2 regions of the Serratia sp. TSO36 genome follow, and region 1 is predicted to be linked to the other one. Evidence: riboswitches for the same ligand, from Rfam matches in the RefSeq annotation. Region 1 holds a riboswitch; the other holds the start of a gene.

Region 1 (7,153 bases):
CGTTGGCCGTCGCAGGTTTGCACCTCGCCCTGCATCCAGCGCCCCTGCAGCAATTTCACCTTGCCGGCGCGCAGCGCATTGCTCACTTCAAGGATCCGCCGCGCCTGATATTGGTACAGAGCGATTTCATCGCTGGTCAACGGTTCGCGGCGTGTCGCCAACTGGCGCTGCATAAAGCTCACCGTGCCGTCGTCGGCAAAGCGCAGCTGAATGGAATCTCGATCGCCGTCGGCATCGTTGCGTTTGATTTGGCGCAGCACGTCGCCCTGATAGGTGTACAGCGTGGTGATGGTACCCGGACCACGGTAAGGGCTGTAGACGCTGACCAACACCTGCGGACGATGTTGCTCATCGTCTTTACGCCACAGACGTATCACACCCTGATCGGCCACGAAGCCGCTGGCGGTAAAGCTGGGGATATCGGAATGGAAACTGCAGGCACTCAGGCCGACGGCGATGCCAACGGCCATGAGCGCCCGACGAGCAAACAAAAGGGGCGCCATCGCCCCCCTGTTTATTCTTTTCACCGAGGCGCGGTCTTATTTAACAGCGTCTTTCAGTGCTTTGCCAGAAACGAACGCAGGCACGTTGGCTGCTGCGATTTTGATTTCTTTGCCAGTCTGTGGGTTGCGGCCAGTGCGCTCGCTACGATGGTTTACTTTGAAAGTACCGAAGCCAACCAATTGTACTGCATCACCTTCTTTCAGAGACTCAGTAATAGCAGCCAGGGTGGATTCCAGAGCCAGTTTAGCTTGTGCTTTGGAAAGGTCAGCCTTGTCCGCGATTACATCAATCAGTTGAGTCTTGTTCATAAGTTATCCTTACAGTGTGTTTATCGTTTGCAAAGCATCGAGTGCGACGGATATGCCGATTGACAGCACTCTCCTGCATACACGCACCGATAGCCACTTTTTTTACGCCCCCCAAATGTAGACCAGACAGGGTGCGGATGTGAAGCCTTAAGGCATGACAAATCAGGCGTTAAATCACGTTTTGTTGCCTTATTGCGCTAAATTTATCCCGATGTTGCTGACACCGGCCTCTCGCAGGTCGGATCGCAGCCCCTTGATCAGGTCTATATCGCGCTCTTCACAGGCGTCCAACAGGCGGAAAATTTCCCATTGAATGTCCCATTCTTCCTCTACCGCAGGCAAACTTTCCAACTCTTCGTCGGTCATTTCCTTACCGGCTTGGGTCATTTCCAACATCGCCACGGTGCGAATCGATGTTTCGCTGATGGCAATGGCGTGCTCCAGCGTCTCCCCGCCGAGCCGCGAATGGATCAGTTCCCCTAATGCGATACAGGCATCAATTGCCGGGTAAACGCCGTAAAGATCGTAATCTTCCGCCGACGGAATCGCCTCTTCCAACTTCTCGAGCTGGCTGTCGAAGTTGACCTTGGCGTCCTTCACCACCAGCGTTTCCCACACCAAATCCAGAATGCGGCGATAAACCGCCGGATCGCCGAACTCGGTCTGTTTGCAGAACATCTGGTAATTCGGGTACATACGCTCGCACAAACTGGCCATAAAGGTCAAATGTTGCCAGGCCTCGAGCCGTTCCAGACGTAAATGAATCGGGTTACGTAGCATGCTTTACTCTCTTACGCGTTATCTGCGGCGCAGTGTACCCGAAATCGCTCATGGCGACACCTCCGGATGCTGCTGCAACCAACGCTGAAACGCCGGACGGCGCGATGCGATGGCGTCGGCCCAACGGGTCGGCTCCGGTAAACGGTAGCCCGCCATGCAGCGTTGCACCCACGCCAGCGCACTGTCGGCGCCCACGCGATGCCCGGTAGAGATGAACAGCGGGTTGCAACGCGCCTTGCTGCGCCACACCCAGCCCAGCGGTTCACCCTTATCTTCCAGCGGCGCCAGCGCGCCGACGGCGGCGTCCAGCGGCGCGAATTTGCCGCACAGGCGCTTCTTGGCCACGCCGATGGTCGGTACATCGACCAGCAGGCCGAAATGGCTGGCGACGCCGAGACGCCGCGGATGCGAAATGCCATGCCCATCGACGAAGATCAGCCCCGGTTTCTGCTGCAGCTGCCCCCAGGCGGCCAACAGCGCCGGGTATTCGCGAAACGACAGGAAGCCCGGGATGTAGGGCATGACGGTGGCGATGCGCGCCACCTGATACTCCACCAGTTCCAGCGACGGATAGCGCAGGATGGCGATGGCGGCGCGCGTCACCGCCCCTTCTTGCTCGAAGCCCACGTCGGCGCCGGCGATGAAGGCCGGCGGTTCGGCCGGCAGATCGTCGTAGCGAATGACTTCAGCCGCGCGCCGCAGCTGTTCGGCGCGCAGGGCCGCCATATCGGTCACATCGAATCCTTAACGGTGGTATTTCGCCGAGTGCGCGTGCACCGCCTCGACGAAGGCGCCGGCGTGCTCCGGCGGCACATCCTGATGGATGCCGTGGCCCAAGTTGAACACATGGCCGTTGCCGTGGCCGAAACCAGCCAGAATGGTCTCCACTTCTTCCGCGATGCGCGCCGGAGAGGCATACAGCATCGACGGATCCATATTGCCCTGCAGCGCCACTTTGTCGCCGACGCGCCGACGCGCGTCGGCGATGTCGGTGGTCCAATCCAGCCCCAGCGCATCGCAGCCGGTGGCGGCCATCGCCTCCAGCCACTGCCCGCCGCCTTTGGTGAACAGCGTCACCGGCACGCGGCGGCCGTCGTTTTCACGCAGCAGCCCGTCGACGATCTTGTGCATGTAGTGCAAAGAGAACTCGCGGTAGTCGCGCCCGGTCAGCACGCCGCCCCAGGTGTCGAACACCATCACCGACTGCGCGCCGGCTTTGATCTGGGCATTGAGGTACAGGATCACGCTGTCCGCCAGCTTGTCCAGCAACAGATGCAGCGTGGCCGGTTCGGCATACATCATCTTCTTCAGCTTGGTGAAGGCTTTGCTGCTGCCGCCTTCGACCATATAAGTCGCCAGCGTCCACGGGCTGCCGGAGAAGCCGATCAGCGGCACTTCGCCCTTCAGCTCGCGGCGAATGGTGCGCACCGCGTTCATCACATAGCCCAGCTCCACTTCCGGATCGAACACCGGCAGCTTGTCGACGTCGGCGCGGCAGGTAACAGGGGAGCTGAAACGCGGGCCTTCGCCGGCTTCAAAGTACAGGCCGAGCCCCATGGCGTCGGGAATGGTGAGAATGTCGGAGAACAGGATGGCGGCGTCCAGCGCATAGCGGCGCAGCGGCTGCAGCGTGACCTCGCAGGCCAGCTCCGCGTTCTTGCACAGCGACATGAAATCACCGGCCTGGGCGCGGGTCGCCTTGTACTCCGGTAAATAACGACCGGCCTGGCGCATCATCCATACGGGGGTCACATCCACCGGCTGGCGCAACAGCGCGCGCAGGTAGCGATCGTTCTTCAACTCAGTCATTTATGGGGCTCCCTTAATAATCTGCCGGCCATTGTACATTATTCTGCCCGGCACAGCGCCACGGTGTCCTCAATCAACCGGCGCGCCACGGTGCCGGGCGGCGGCAACAGCGGCAGTTGGTCGTAGCGATACCAGCCAGCGTTGAGCAGCTCCTTGGGATCGTGACGAATTTCCCCCTGATGGTAATCGGCCATAAAGGCCATCATCAGCGAGTGCGGGAACGGCCAGGGTTGTGAAGTGACGTAGCGCAGGTTCTTGATTTCGATATTGCTCTCTTCCATCACTTCGCGCGCTACCGCCTGCTCCAGCGTTTCGCCCACTTCGACGAAGCCGGCCAGCACCGTGTGGATACCGCCGCGATGGCGCACGTGTTGCGCCAGCAGGATCTGATCCTCGCGCCGAATGGCGACGATCACGCAGGGTGCAATCTGCGGATAGTAGCGCTCTTTGCAGTGGCCACACAGGCAGGCGCTCTCGCTGCGGCTGAGGTGCATCTCATGGCCGCAGTAGCCGCAATAGCGATGTGAACGGTAGAAATCCGCCAGCTGCACGCCGCGCCCGGCAAGCTGAAACAGACCGCGATCCAGATCCAACAGCTGACGCACCGAGCCCATCTCCCGCGGCATCGCCTGGCGCACCAGCCAAACCTGCGCACCCGCCCACTCACCGATGGTGCGCGCCATACGGCCCTGCAGCCCGAGGGTGGCGGCCGTCCCCGACGGCAATTCACCGTTCGGTAACCAAAGTTTGCTTTCATGGCTGACGATCCACCAGCCGTTTTCATTGCCCGTTAATGCAAGTTCCATATCGTTGTTGCACAACCTCAGCTTCACTGGCACTCTACGAATCGGCTTTGTTACATTTTAATAACTTACCGGTTACTTTTATTACTTACACGGAGTCAAACATGCTCAACCGTTTGGAAAGGCTGACTCAGCGCGTTGGCGGTAGTAATGAATTAGTTGATCAATGGCTTCAGGCCCGCAAGCAGTTGCTGGTCGCCTACTGCACGCTGGTAGGCCTCAAACCGAATAAAGAAAAGCATACGCCGCTGAATGAAAAAGCGCTGGAGAACTTTTGCCACAACCTGGTGGATTACCTCTCCGCAGGGCATTTTCATATCTATGACAGAATTATCAAACAAGTGGAAGGCGCAGCCAGTCCGAAAATGTCGCTGGCGGTGAACATCTACCCCAAGCTGTGGGCCAATACCGAACAGATCATGGCGTTCCACGATCGCTATACCGAAGTGGATATCGATCAGGAGGTTTGTCTGGAATTCCACCAGGCCTTGTCGGATATCGGCGAAACGCTGGCGGCGCGCTTTGCTCTGGAAGATAAGCTGATCCTGCTGGAGGCGGAAGCCGCGCAGCAACCGCAGCCGGACCAGGCGCTGGATCCGGCGCGTTAAAATTTTATAGTTTTTTTTCTTATCCCTCCTATACTGGGGGGCATCTTGTCGGAGTGCCTAGCGCCTGATTTGTTCATCGAATCAGCCAGGCTGAGACCGTTAATTCGGGATCCGCGGAACCTGATCGGGTTAATACCCGCGAAGGGAACAAGAGTAATCTATCGCCACAGGCACGGCCTTCCCCTTGCGGGCGCCCTGCCTTATCGGCCACCATCATTACTCCCTCCGAGCTCCAGACAAGCAACTTTCCCAACCCAACACACTGGTAGGAACTTGCTATGTCTAACGTTAATCCACCGCGCGCCCGTAAAGCGCAACGCGAAGCCGCCCAGCAGTTTATCGACACCCTGCAAGGCATGGCTTTCCCGAACTCACGCCGTATCTATCTGCAAGGCTCGCGCAGCGATATCCAGGTGCCGATGCGCGAAATTCAGCTCAGCCCGACCCTGCTCGGCGGCAGCAAAGACAACCCGCAGTATGAACCCAACGAGGCGATCCCGGTGTATGATACCGCCGGCCCCTACGGCGATCCGCAGGCCAAGCTCGACGTGCACGCCGGCCTGGCCAAACTGCGCGCCGGCTGGATCGACGCGCGCGGCGATAGCGCCACCCTCAGCGGCGCCAGTTCCGGCTTCACCCAACAGCGGCTGGCGGACGAGGGGCTTGATCACCTGCGCTTCGAACATCTGCCGCTGCCGCGCAAGGCGCTGCCGGGCAAGTGCGTGACCCAGCTGCACTATGCCCGCGCCGGTATCGTCACCCCGGAGATGGAGTTCATCGCCATCCGTGAAAACATGGGGCGCGAGCGCATTCGCGGCGAGGTGCTGCGCCACCAGCACCCGGGTCAAAGCTGGGGCGCCAATCTGCCGGACAACATCACGCCGGAGTTCGTGCGCCAGGAAGTGGCCGCCGGCCGCGCCATCATTCCCGCCAACATCAATCACCCGGAGGCGGAGCCGATGATCATCGGCCGCAATTTCCTGGTGAAGGTGAACGCCAATATCGGCAACTCGGCGGTCACGTCGTCGATCGAAGAAGAGGTGGAGAAGCTGGTGTGGTCCACCCGCTGGGGCGCGGACACCGTGATGGATCTCTCTACCGGCCGCTATATTCACGAAACCCGCGAGTGGATCCTGCGCAACAGCCCGGTGCCCATCGGCACCGTGCCGATCTACCAGGCGCTGGAGAAGGTCAACGGCGTGGCGGAAAACCTCACCTGGGAGATGTTCCGCGATACGCTGCTGGAACAGGCGGAGCAAGGGGTCGACTACTTCACCATCCACGCCGGCGTGCTGCTGCGCTACGTGCCAATGACCGCCAAACGCCTGACCGGCATCGTGTCGCGCGGCGGCTCGATCATGGCCAAATGGTGTCTGTCGCACCATCAGGAAAACTTCCTCTATCAGCATTTCCGTGAAATCTGTGAGATCTGCGCCGCCTACGACGTTTCGCTGTCGCTCGGCGACGGCCTGCGCCCCGGCTCGATTCAGGACGCCAACGACGAAGCCCAGTTCGCCGAGCTACATACGCTGGGCGAGCTGACCAAAATCGCTTGGGAATACGACGTGCAGGTGATGATCGAAGGCCCGGGCCACGTGCCGATGCAGATGATCCGCCGCAACATGACCGAAGAGCTGGAACACTGCCACGAAGCGCCGTTCTACACCCTCGGCCCGCTGACCACCGATATCGCCCCGGGCTATGACCATTTCACCTCCGGCATCGGCGCGGCAATGATCGGCTGGTTCGGCTGCGCCATGTTGTGTTACGTCACGCCGAAAGAACACCTCGGCCTGCCGAACAAAGAGGACGTCAAGCAGGGCCTGATCACCTACAAGATCGCCGCTCACGCCGCCGATCTGGCCAAAGGCCATCCGGGTGCGCAGATCCGCGATAACGCCATGTCCAAGGCGCGTTTCGAATTCCGCTGGGAAGATCAGTTCAATCTGGCGCTCGATCCGGCCACCGCCCGCGCCTATCACGACGAAACCCTGCCGCAGGAGTCCGGCAAGGTCGCCCACTTCTGCTCGATGTGCGGGCCGAAATTCTGCTCGATGAAAATTTCGCAGGAGGTGCGCGACTACGCCGCCGCCCAGGAGGCCGCCAAGCCGATCGAAGTGCAGCTGACCGGCATGGAGAAAATGTCCGCCGAGTTCCGCGCCCGCGGCAGCGAGCTGTATCACAGCGCCGGCACCCTGCAAGAGGAGACAAACAATGACTGATATCACCACCCGCTTCCCGGCTACGCCCCACAAGCTGGGGCTTTACCCGGTCGTCGACAGCGTGGAATGGATCGCTCGCCTGCTGGAGGCCGGCGTCACCACCATCCAGCTGCGCATCA
Region 2 (7,153 bases), on a different contig from region 1:
TGCAAATTCGCGGCATGTTGGCGCTGCTGATGTTCGGCGCTTTCAGCCTCTTTTGGAGTTCGCTGGTGTTGCCGCTGAGTCAGGCACCGTTCAACTTCACCCATGCCGCGGTGGGGGCGTTCGGTCTGGTCGGCGCGGTGGGCGCGCTGGCGGCGGTACGCGCCGGGCATCTGGCGGATCGCGGGCTGGGGCAGGCGGCCAGCGGCGTGTGTCTGCTGCTGTTGACGCTGGCCTGGCTGCCGCTCGGTTTGCTCGGCAGCGGCCTGGTTTGGCTGGTGGCGGGCGTCGTGCTGCTGGATCTGGCGGGCCAGGCGATCCACGTGCTGAACCAGAGCATGATCTTCAGCGCGCACCCGCAGTCGCACAGCAGGCTGGTGGGCTGCTACATGCTGTTTTACGCCGTCGGTAGCGGGTTGGGCGCCTTTGCCGGCACCCATATGTATGCCTGGGCGGGCTGGAGCGGCGTCTGCTGGCTGGGGGCGGGCGTCAGCCTAAGCGCGTTGCTGTTTTGGCGGCTGACGCTGCGCGGCATGCCGCCCTCAGCGACGGCGGTGGAGCAGTGAAAGCTGGAAGCCCAGCGCACCGCACAACTGCTGAGGCGCGGTGAAGCCGCTTTCCGCCAGGAGGAGACGGCTGCGTGCCGCCGCCATCGGGTGCCAGTTGCGGCGGGTGCGTTCGATCACCTCCTGCGCCTGCGCCGCCGAGTGCCCGGCGCTTTGCAGCCAATGTTGGTAGTGGCTGGCGGGCAGGCCCTCCGGTTGATAGTCGAACAGCAGCAGCGGTGCGGCGGGGGAGAGGCGCTGCGCCAGCTGCTGCAGAAAATCCAGTTTGGCGCCATCGTCGGCGATAAAGTGCAGCACCAATGAGCACACCGCCGCGTCGTGGCGGGTTTGCGGCGCTTGTTGCAGCAAGGTGGGCTGGAAGCTCACCCGTTGTGCGTAACCCGCGGCTTCGGCCTTGGCACGCGCGGTCGCCAGCATGCCGGCGGAGGGTTCCACGGCGCTGAAACGCCAGCTGGCGTTGGCGGCGGCCAGCGCCGACAGTTCGCTGCCGGTGCCGCAGCCGGCCAGCAACAGCGTGGCGTCATTCGGCAGCGTTTGCGCGAGCGTCGCCGTCAGCAGCGCCTGGGCAAAGTGATAGCCGGGCACCAGGGTCAGAATACGGCGATCGTAGTCCGCCGCCGCGGCATCGGGGAAGCGAGTATCCGTTTGGTGTTGCATAACCTTCCTTGCCAAGTTCATTGAGAGAGACAAGGAAGGGTATGCTTAAGTGATAATGAAATCCATTATCATTAATGGGTTCTGTGACGGGAAAGGCGGCGTTAGCGGGCCGGCGAATGCAGCAGGTAATAATCTTCTTCGCCGTCGTTGCCGGTAGAGATGATGCGCCAGCCGTGTTTGCGGTAGAACGCCAGCGCCTTTTCATTCTTCACCAGGCATTTCAGCGAGCCGGTGGCGGTGAAGGTAGCTTCCGCCGCCTGCAGCAGCGCACTGCCGACGCCGCGCGGCGGCTGATGGGGATCGACATACAGGTTATGAATGAAGTTGTCTTCGCGGTAGACGGAGACGAATCCCAGCAGCACGCCGCCGTCTTCCGCCACCCAAATCGCTTCGCCCAGCGTCGCGCCGTCGAAATCTTCCAACTGATAGTTTGAGGTATCGCGCCAGCCGAACGCCGCTTTGCGCGACGCCAGGTACAGCGTGCGCAGGAAGGGGCGATCGGTCTCTTGGTAGGGTCTTATCTGCATGGCATCTCCCGGTGGTTTGTGCTCACTATAGCGCATTGCGCGGCGTATGCCCGCCGGGCAATTTATTCGCTTGTTTGTCCGCGCCGCCGCTGGCATGATCCCCTGCAGGGATTAACGCAACGTTGATCACAACCTATTGATTTTCATGACTCGGGGTGCCCTTCTGCGTGAAGGCTGAGAAATACCCGTATTACCTGATCTGGATAATGCCAGCGTAGGGAAGTCACGGCCGCCCAGCCGGCGCCGCCTTCTTGAACGCCGGTTGGGAGGAATATGATCGCTCGACCTGATGCACTACCCGGCGCGCGCGCCGCGGCTTGTCTGACCCAATTCCAACAGCGGCCTCCGCTGATCCACTGCCTGACCAACGAAGTGGTGCAATCGCTGACTGCCAACGTGCTATTGGCGCTCGGCGCCTCCCCGGCGATGGTGGTGGAGCCGCAAGAGGCGGCGCAGTTCAGCGCGCTGGCCGACGGCCTGCTGATCAACGTCGGTACCCTCAATGCGCTGCGCGCCGAATCGATGCGGGCGGCGGTGGCCGCCGCCAATCGGGCCGGCAAGCCCTGGACGCTGGATCCGGTGGCGGTCGGCGCGCTCTCCTACCGCACCGCCTTCGCCAAACAGCTGCTGGACGAGAAACCGGCGGCGATACGCGGCAACGCCTCGGAAATCATGGCGCTCAGCGGGTTGCTGGCCAGCGGCCGCGGCGTGGACAGCGGCGACGATTCGCTGGCGGCCTTGCCCGCCGCGCGTGAGCTGGCGCAGCGCAGCGGCGCGGTGGTAGCGGTCACCGGCGCGGTGGATTACGTCACCGACGGCCAACGCGATTGGGCGATCGAAGGCGGTTCCCCGCTGATGACGCGGGTGGTGGGCACCGGCTGCGCGCTGTCGGCGGTGGTGGCGGCGTTTTGCGCCCTGCCGGGCGATCGCCTGGACAACGTGGCGACCGCCTGCCGGGTGATGTCCCACTGTGGCGGCCTCGCGGCCAGGCAGGCCGGCGGGCCGGGCAGCTTTACGCCGGCGTTCCTCGATGCCCTGTATCAGCTGCGCGGGGAGGATCTGTGATGAAACGCATTAACGCCCTGACCATCGCCGGCACCGATCCCAGCGGCGGCGCCGGCATTCAGGCCGATTTGAAGGCTTTCTCGGCGCTCGGCGCCTACGGCACCTCGGTGATCACCGCGCTGGTGGCGCAGAATACCCGCGGCGTGCAGTCGGTGTATTACATCGATCCGGCGTTCGTCGCCGCGCAGCTGGACTCGGTGTTCAGCGACGTGCGCATCGACAGCGTCAAGATTGGCATGCTGGCCAACGCCGACATCGTGCAGGCGGTGGCCGAACGGCTGCGCCATTACCGGCCGGAATTCGTGGTGCTGGACACCGTGATGCTGGCGAAAAGCGGCGATCCGTTGCTGGCGCCGGAGGCGGTGGCGTCTATTCGGCGCGAGCTGTTGCCGCTGGTGTCGATCATTACGCCGAACCTGCCGGAAGCGGCGGCGCTGCTGGCGTGCGCGCCGGCGGAAGATGAAGCGCAGATGCGCGAGCAGGGGCGGGCGCTGCTGGCGATGGGCTGCCGGGCGGTGCTGATGAAGGGCGGCCACCTGAGCGAAAGCGAGAGCCCGGACTGGCTGTTTACCGCAGAAGGCGAGCAGCGCTTTACCGCGCCGCGCGTTGCCACCCGCCACACCCACGGCACCGGTTGCACGCTCTCGGCCGCGCTGGCGGCGCTGCGCCCGCGCCATGCCGACTGGGCGGCTACGGTAGCCGCCGCCAAGGACTACCTGCAACAAGCGCTGCAACAGGCGGACACGCTGGAAGTGGGGCACGGCATCGGGCCGGTGCATCATTTCCACGCCTGGTGGTGAGTCAACTTTTTGCCGCAACCGTGGTCTGACTAGTTCAGGCCCGGTTTGACGGGCGAAACCTGATTTAACCTAGGGAGAAGGACTATGACGGGACACCAGGCGCTGCGTTGCGCCCTCTTCGGCGCACTGCTCAGCTTCAGCGCGGGCAGCTTTGCCCAGCAGATCGTCACCACGTCGGATTTGATTCAGCAGCCGGGGTATCAGGCCAGCTGGCAAAACATGGTGAAAGGCCAGGCGCGGATGCCGGGCTGGGCGCGCAAGGGCGTCGGCACCTCGACGCCGGCGCAGAACCTGAGCTGGAAGGGCAAAGAGTATCTGGTCGGCAATCTGTGCAAACCGCACGACTGCGGCAACAACTTTTTGATCGTGGCGTTCAGCGCGGACAAATCCCAGGCCTGGGGCGTGCGGGTGGAAGTGGAAGATCGGCCGGAAGCCGTCGATCATCCGAAGAAGTATGCCAAGTACCAGTGGCTCGGCAAGCCGGATGACGACATGAAAGCGCTGCTGAAGCAGCAGTTCGAGAACAATCCCGACTGGAAATGATCTGACCGGGGGCGCCGATGATGGCGCCCCCGGCGTTGATCAGCCGATGCCGGCCTGATGCAGATCGTGCAGGTTGAGCGCCCCCACCAGCACGCCGTCCATATCGACCACCGGGGCCGCGCTGATGTGCTGTTCGTGCAGCGCCTCCAGCGCCTCGCCGGCGCGCCACTGCTCCGGCAGCCGATAGCCGGGGCGGGTGATTGCCGGGCTGAGCGGATCCTGCAGGCTGTTGCCCTTCACCAGCCAGCGGCGCAGGTCGCCGTCGGTAAACACGCCCACCACCCGCTGCTGCGCGTCGCAGACCGCCACTAACCCGAGCCCGGTGCGGCTCAGCTCCAGCATCGCTTCCATCACGTTGGCGCTTTCGCTCACGCGCGGCAGGCGATCGCCGGTGCGCATCAGGTGATGCACGCGGTTCAACAGGCGCGCCCCCAGGCTGCCGCCCGGGTGCGAGCGGGCGAAATCTTCCGCGTTGAAACCGCGCTGGCGCATTAGCGCCATCGCCAGAGCATCACCCATCATCAGGGTGTTGACCGCGCTGGAGGTCGGTGCCAGCCCCATCGGGCAGGCTTCGCGCTCGACGCCGATATCCAGCACGCAGGCGGCGGCCTGCGCCAGCGGCGACTCTTTGCCGCCGGTGACGGCGATTACCGGAATGCCGTTCTCCGCCAGCAGCGGCAGGATCAGATCCAGCTCTTTGGCGCGGCCGGAGTAGGAGATGAACACCACCACGTCGTCGGCGCCGATCATGCCGAGATCGCCGTGCAGCGCCTCCGCCGGGTGCACGAAGAACGACGGTGTGCCGGTGCTGGCCAGCGACGCGGCGATTTTCTTGCCGATATGGCCGGATTTGCCGATGCCGGAAATTACCGCTTTGCCACGGCAGTTCAGCAGCAGTTCGCAGGCGCTGACGAAGTTGTCGTCCAGGCGCGCCAGCAGGCGTTGCGCTTCGGTCAGCTCGATCTCCAGCGTTTCGCGGGCAAAGGTGAGCAGGGCGTTGGCGTTACTCATCGGGGTCTCCTACCAGAAGGATATTGATGCCTTTCGCCTGCAGGGCGGCGAGGTAATCGGGGTTGATGTCTCGGTCGGTGATCAGCGTGTCGACGGCGCTGAGTTCGCACACCACGTTCGGGCTCTTGCGGCCGAATTTCGAGGAGTCTACCAACAGAATAATGCGGCCGGCGGCTTCGCACATCGCTTTGCTGACGTTGTGCACTTCGTTGAAGGTGGTGACGCCGGCGTTGAGATCGACGCCGTCCGCGCCGATAAACAGTTTGTCGAAGCTGAACTGCTGAAACGCCGATTCGGCCAGGCTGCCGTGGAACGAGGCCGATTTTTTGCGGTAGGTGCCGCCGGGCATCAGGATGGTCTGATCGTTGTCCAGCTCCACCAGCGCGTTGACGATGGTCAGGCTGTTGGTCATCACCGTGATGTTATTGAACTGCGCCAGGTGCGGCACCATCTGCAGCACCGTGCTGCCGGCATCGAAGATCAGCGAGTCGCCGTCGGCGATCAGCGCCACGGCGGCGCTGGCGATGTGGCGTTTTTTCTCGGTGTTGATATGGGTTTTGCGATCGATCGGCTGATCGCCGTCGTCGCGGCTGAGCACCACGCCGCCGTAGGTACGTATCACCTCGCCTTCTTCTTCCAGCAGGGTGAGATCCTTGCGGATGGTGGTGCCGGTGGTGGAGAAATGCTCGGCCAGGGCGTCCACTGCCGTTTTGCCGTGCCGCTGCAGATATTCAAGGATAGCGGCCTGCCGCTGCTTTGGTTTCATCGCGATTCCCGTTCACAAGAGTTGGGCATTTCCCCTCGCTGAATAATTCACTATGAAAGGTAATGTCTTTTAATGTGAAAATATCACGATTTGGGTTCAATCGCTAACGATAGTGCAGACTGGCATGCGCGATCCTCGGGGAAGATCACATCCGGGCGCAAATCCCGCTGATGCAAACCGTGCAATCGAGGCAGCGGGCGGGGCCGGGCGAAAACGGTCAGGCCGCGCAGCAACAGACTGCCGCACACCCGCCGATCGGCGTCGAAGGCCAGCGCCAGCACTACTCGCGGGCGGAAGCGGCCGCCGGAACGGCCGACGCCGACGGCGCCCAGCCGGCACAGGCCGTCGAAGGCGCGGTTGAAGCGCTGCAGTTGCCACCAGCCAAAGGCGATTTGCAGCAGCCAGGCCAGCAGCGCGAAGGCGATCAGAGCTTGAGTCATGGGGTTCTCCTTAGCCCCCTTCCGCCGAAGGGGGCGTCGATGGCGTCAGAACATCACCTGGCCGCCGGTGATATTGATCGACTGGCCGGTGCAGTAAGAGGCCTTGTCGCTGGCGTAGAACAGCAGGGTGTTCAGCACGTCCTGGTAGTCGCAGCCGCGCTTCAGCGGCACCTTATCGATGTAGTACTGCTCCACCTGATCCGGCGCGATGCCCAGTTTTTGCGCGTACTGCGGCAGCAGCGACTGGAACATCGGCGACTTCAGCAGGTTGCCGAGCATCAGCGAGTGCACGGTGATGCCGTACTCCGCCAGATCGAGTGCCAGCGACTGCGTCAGCCCCACGCCGCCGAACTTGGCGGCGCTGTAGCCGGAGTTGTGCTTGCTGCCGACCTTGCCGGATTTGGAGTTGATCTGGATGATGCGCCCGGCGATGCCGTCGCGGATCATCAGGCGTGAGAACTCGCGGGCGCAGAGGAAATAGCCCACCAGGTTCACCTGCAGCGAGCGGTCGAAGTCGCCCAGCGGGAAATCGGTAATCGGCGCCGCCTTGGCGATGCCGGCGCTGTACACCAGCAGATTGGCCTGGCCAAACGCCCGGTCAACCGCCGCCGCCAGCGCCATCACGCTCTGCTCGTCGGTGGCGTCGGCCTGAAAACCGCAGGCGCTGCCTGTGCCGTACTCTTCGTTGATCTGCTGTGCCACCAGACTGGCGTTGTCGGCGTTCAGATCGGCCACCGCTACCCGATAACCGGCCTGCGCCAGCCCGTGGCTCAAAAAGGCG

The links. A riboswitch is a leader RNA that binds a small molecule or an ion and turns the genes downstream of it on or off. The one in region 1 is predicted to bind thiamine pyrophosphate.
Region 2: another riboswitch for thiamine pyrophosphate. It lies ahead of thiM (hydroxyethylthiazole kinase); the one in region 1 lies ahead of thiC (phosphomethylpyrimidine synthase ThiC).

Annotation. Positions count from the first base shown of each region.
Region 1 is NZ_JBJZOU010000003.1:26,183-33,335, reverse strand. It holds gene ACK3CV_RS01800 (DUF1481 domain-containing protein) at 1-503, opposite strand, end outside; gene hupA (nucleoid-associated protein HU-alpha) at 540-812, opposite strand; gene ACK3CV_RS01790 (YjaG family protein) at 1,002-1,592, opposite strand; gene nfi (deoxyribonuclease V) at 1,641-2,327, opposite strand; gene hemE (uroporphyrinogen decarboxylase) at 2,337-3,401, opposite strand; gene nudC (NAD(+) diphosphatase) at 3,440-4,207, opposite strand; gene ACK3CV_RS01770 (Rsd/AlgQ family anti-sigma factor) at 4,309-4,812, shown strand; TPP riboswitch at 4,852-4,976, shown strand; gene thiC (phosphomethylpyrimidine synthase ThiC) at 5,091-7,034, shown strand; gene thiE (thiamine phosphate synthase) at 7,027-7,153, shown strand, end outside.
Region 2 is NZ_JBJZOU010000021.1:283,159-290,311, reverse strand. It holds gene ACK3CV_RS18885 (MFS transporter) at 1-563, shown strand, start outside; gene ACK3CV_RS18880 (methyltransferase) at 540-1,220, opposite strand; gene ACK3CV_RS18875 (GNAT family N-acetyltransferase) at 1,322-1,747, opposite strand; TPP riboswitch at 1,889-1,985, shown strand; gene thiM (hydroxyethylthiazole kinase) at 2,021-2,812, shown strand; gene thiD (bifunctional hydroxymethylpyrimidine kinase/phosphomethylpyrimidine kinase) at 2,812-3,612, shown strand; gene ACK3CV_RS18860 (inhibitor of vertebrate lysozyme family protein) at 3,697-4,155, shown strand; gene gutQ (arabinose-5-phosphate isomerase GutQ) at 4,195-5,166, opposite strand; gene srlR (glucitol operon DNA-binding transcriptional repressor SrlR) at 5,159-5,932, opposite strand; gene gutM (transcriptional regulator GutM) at 6,016-6,372, opposite strand; gene srlD (sorbitol-6-phosphate dehydrogenase) at 6,418-7,153, opposite strand, start outside.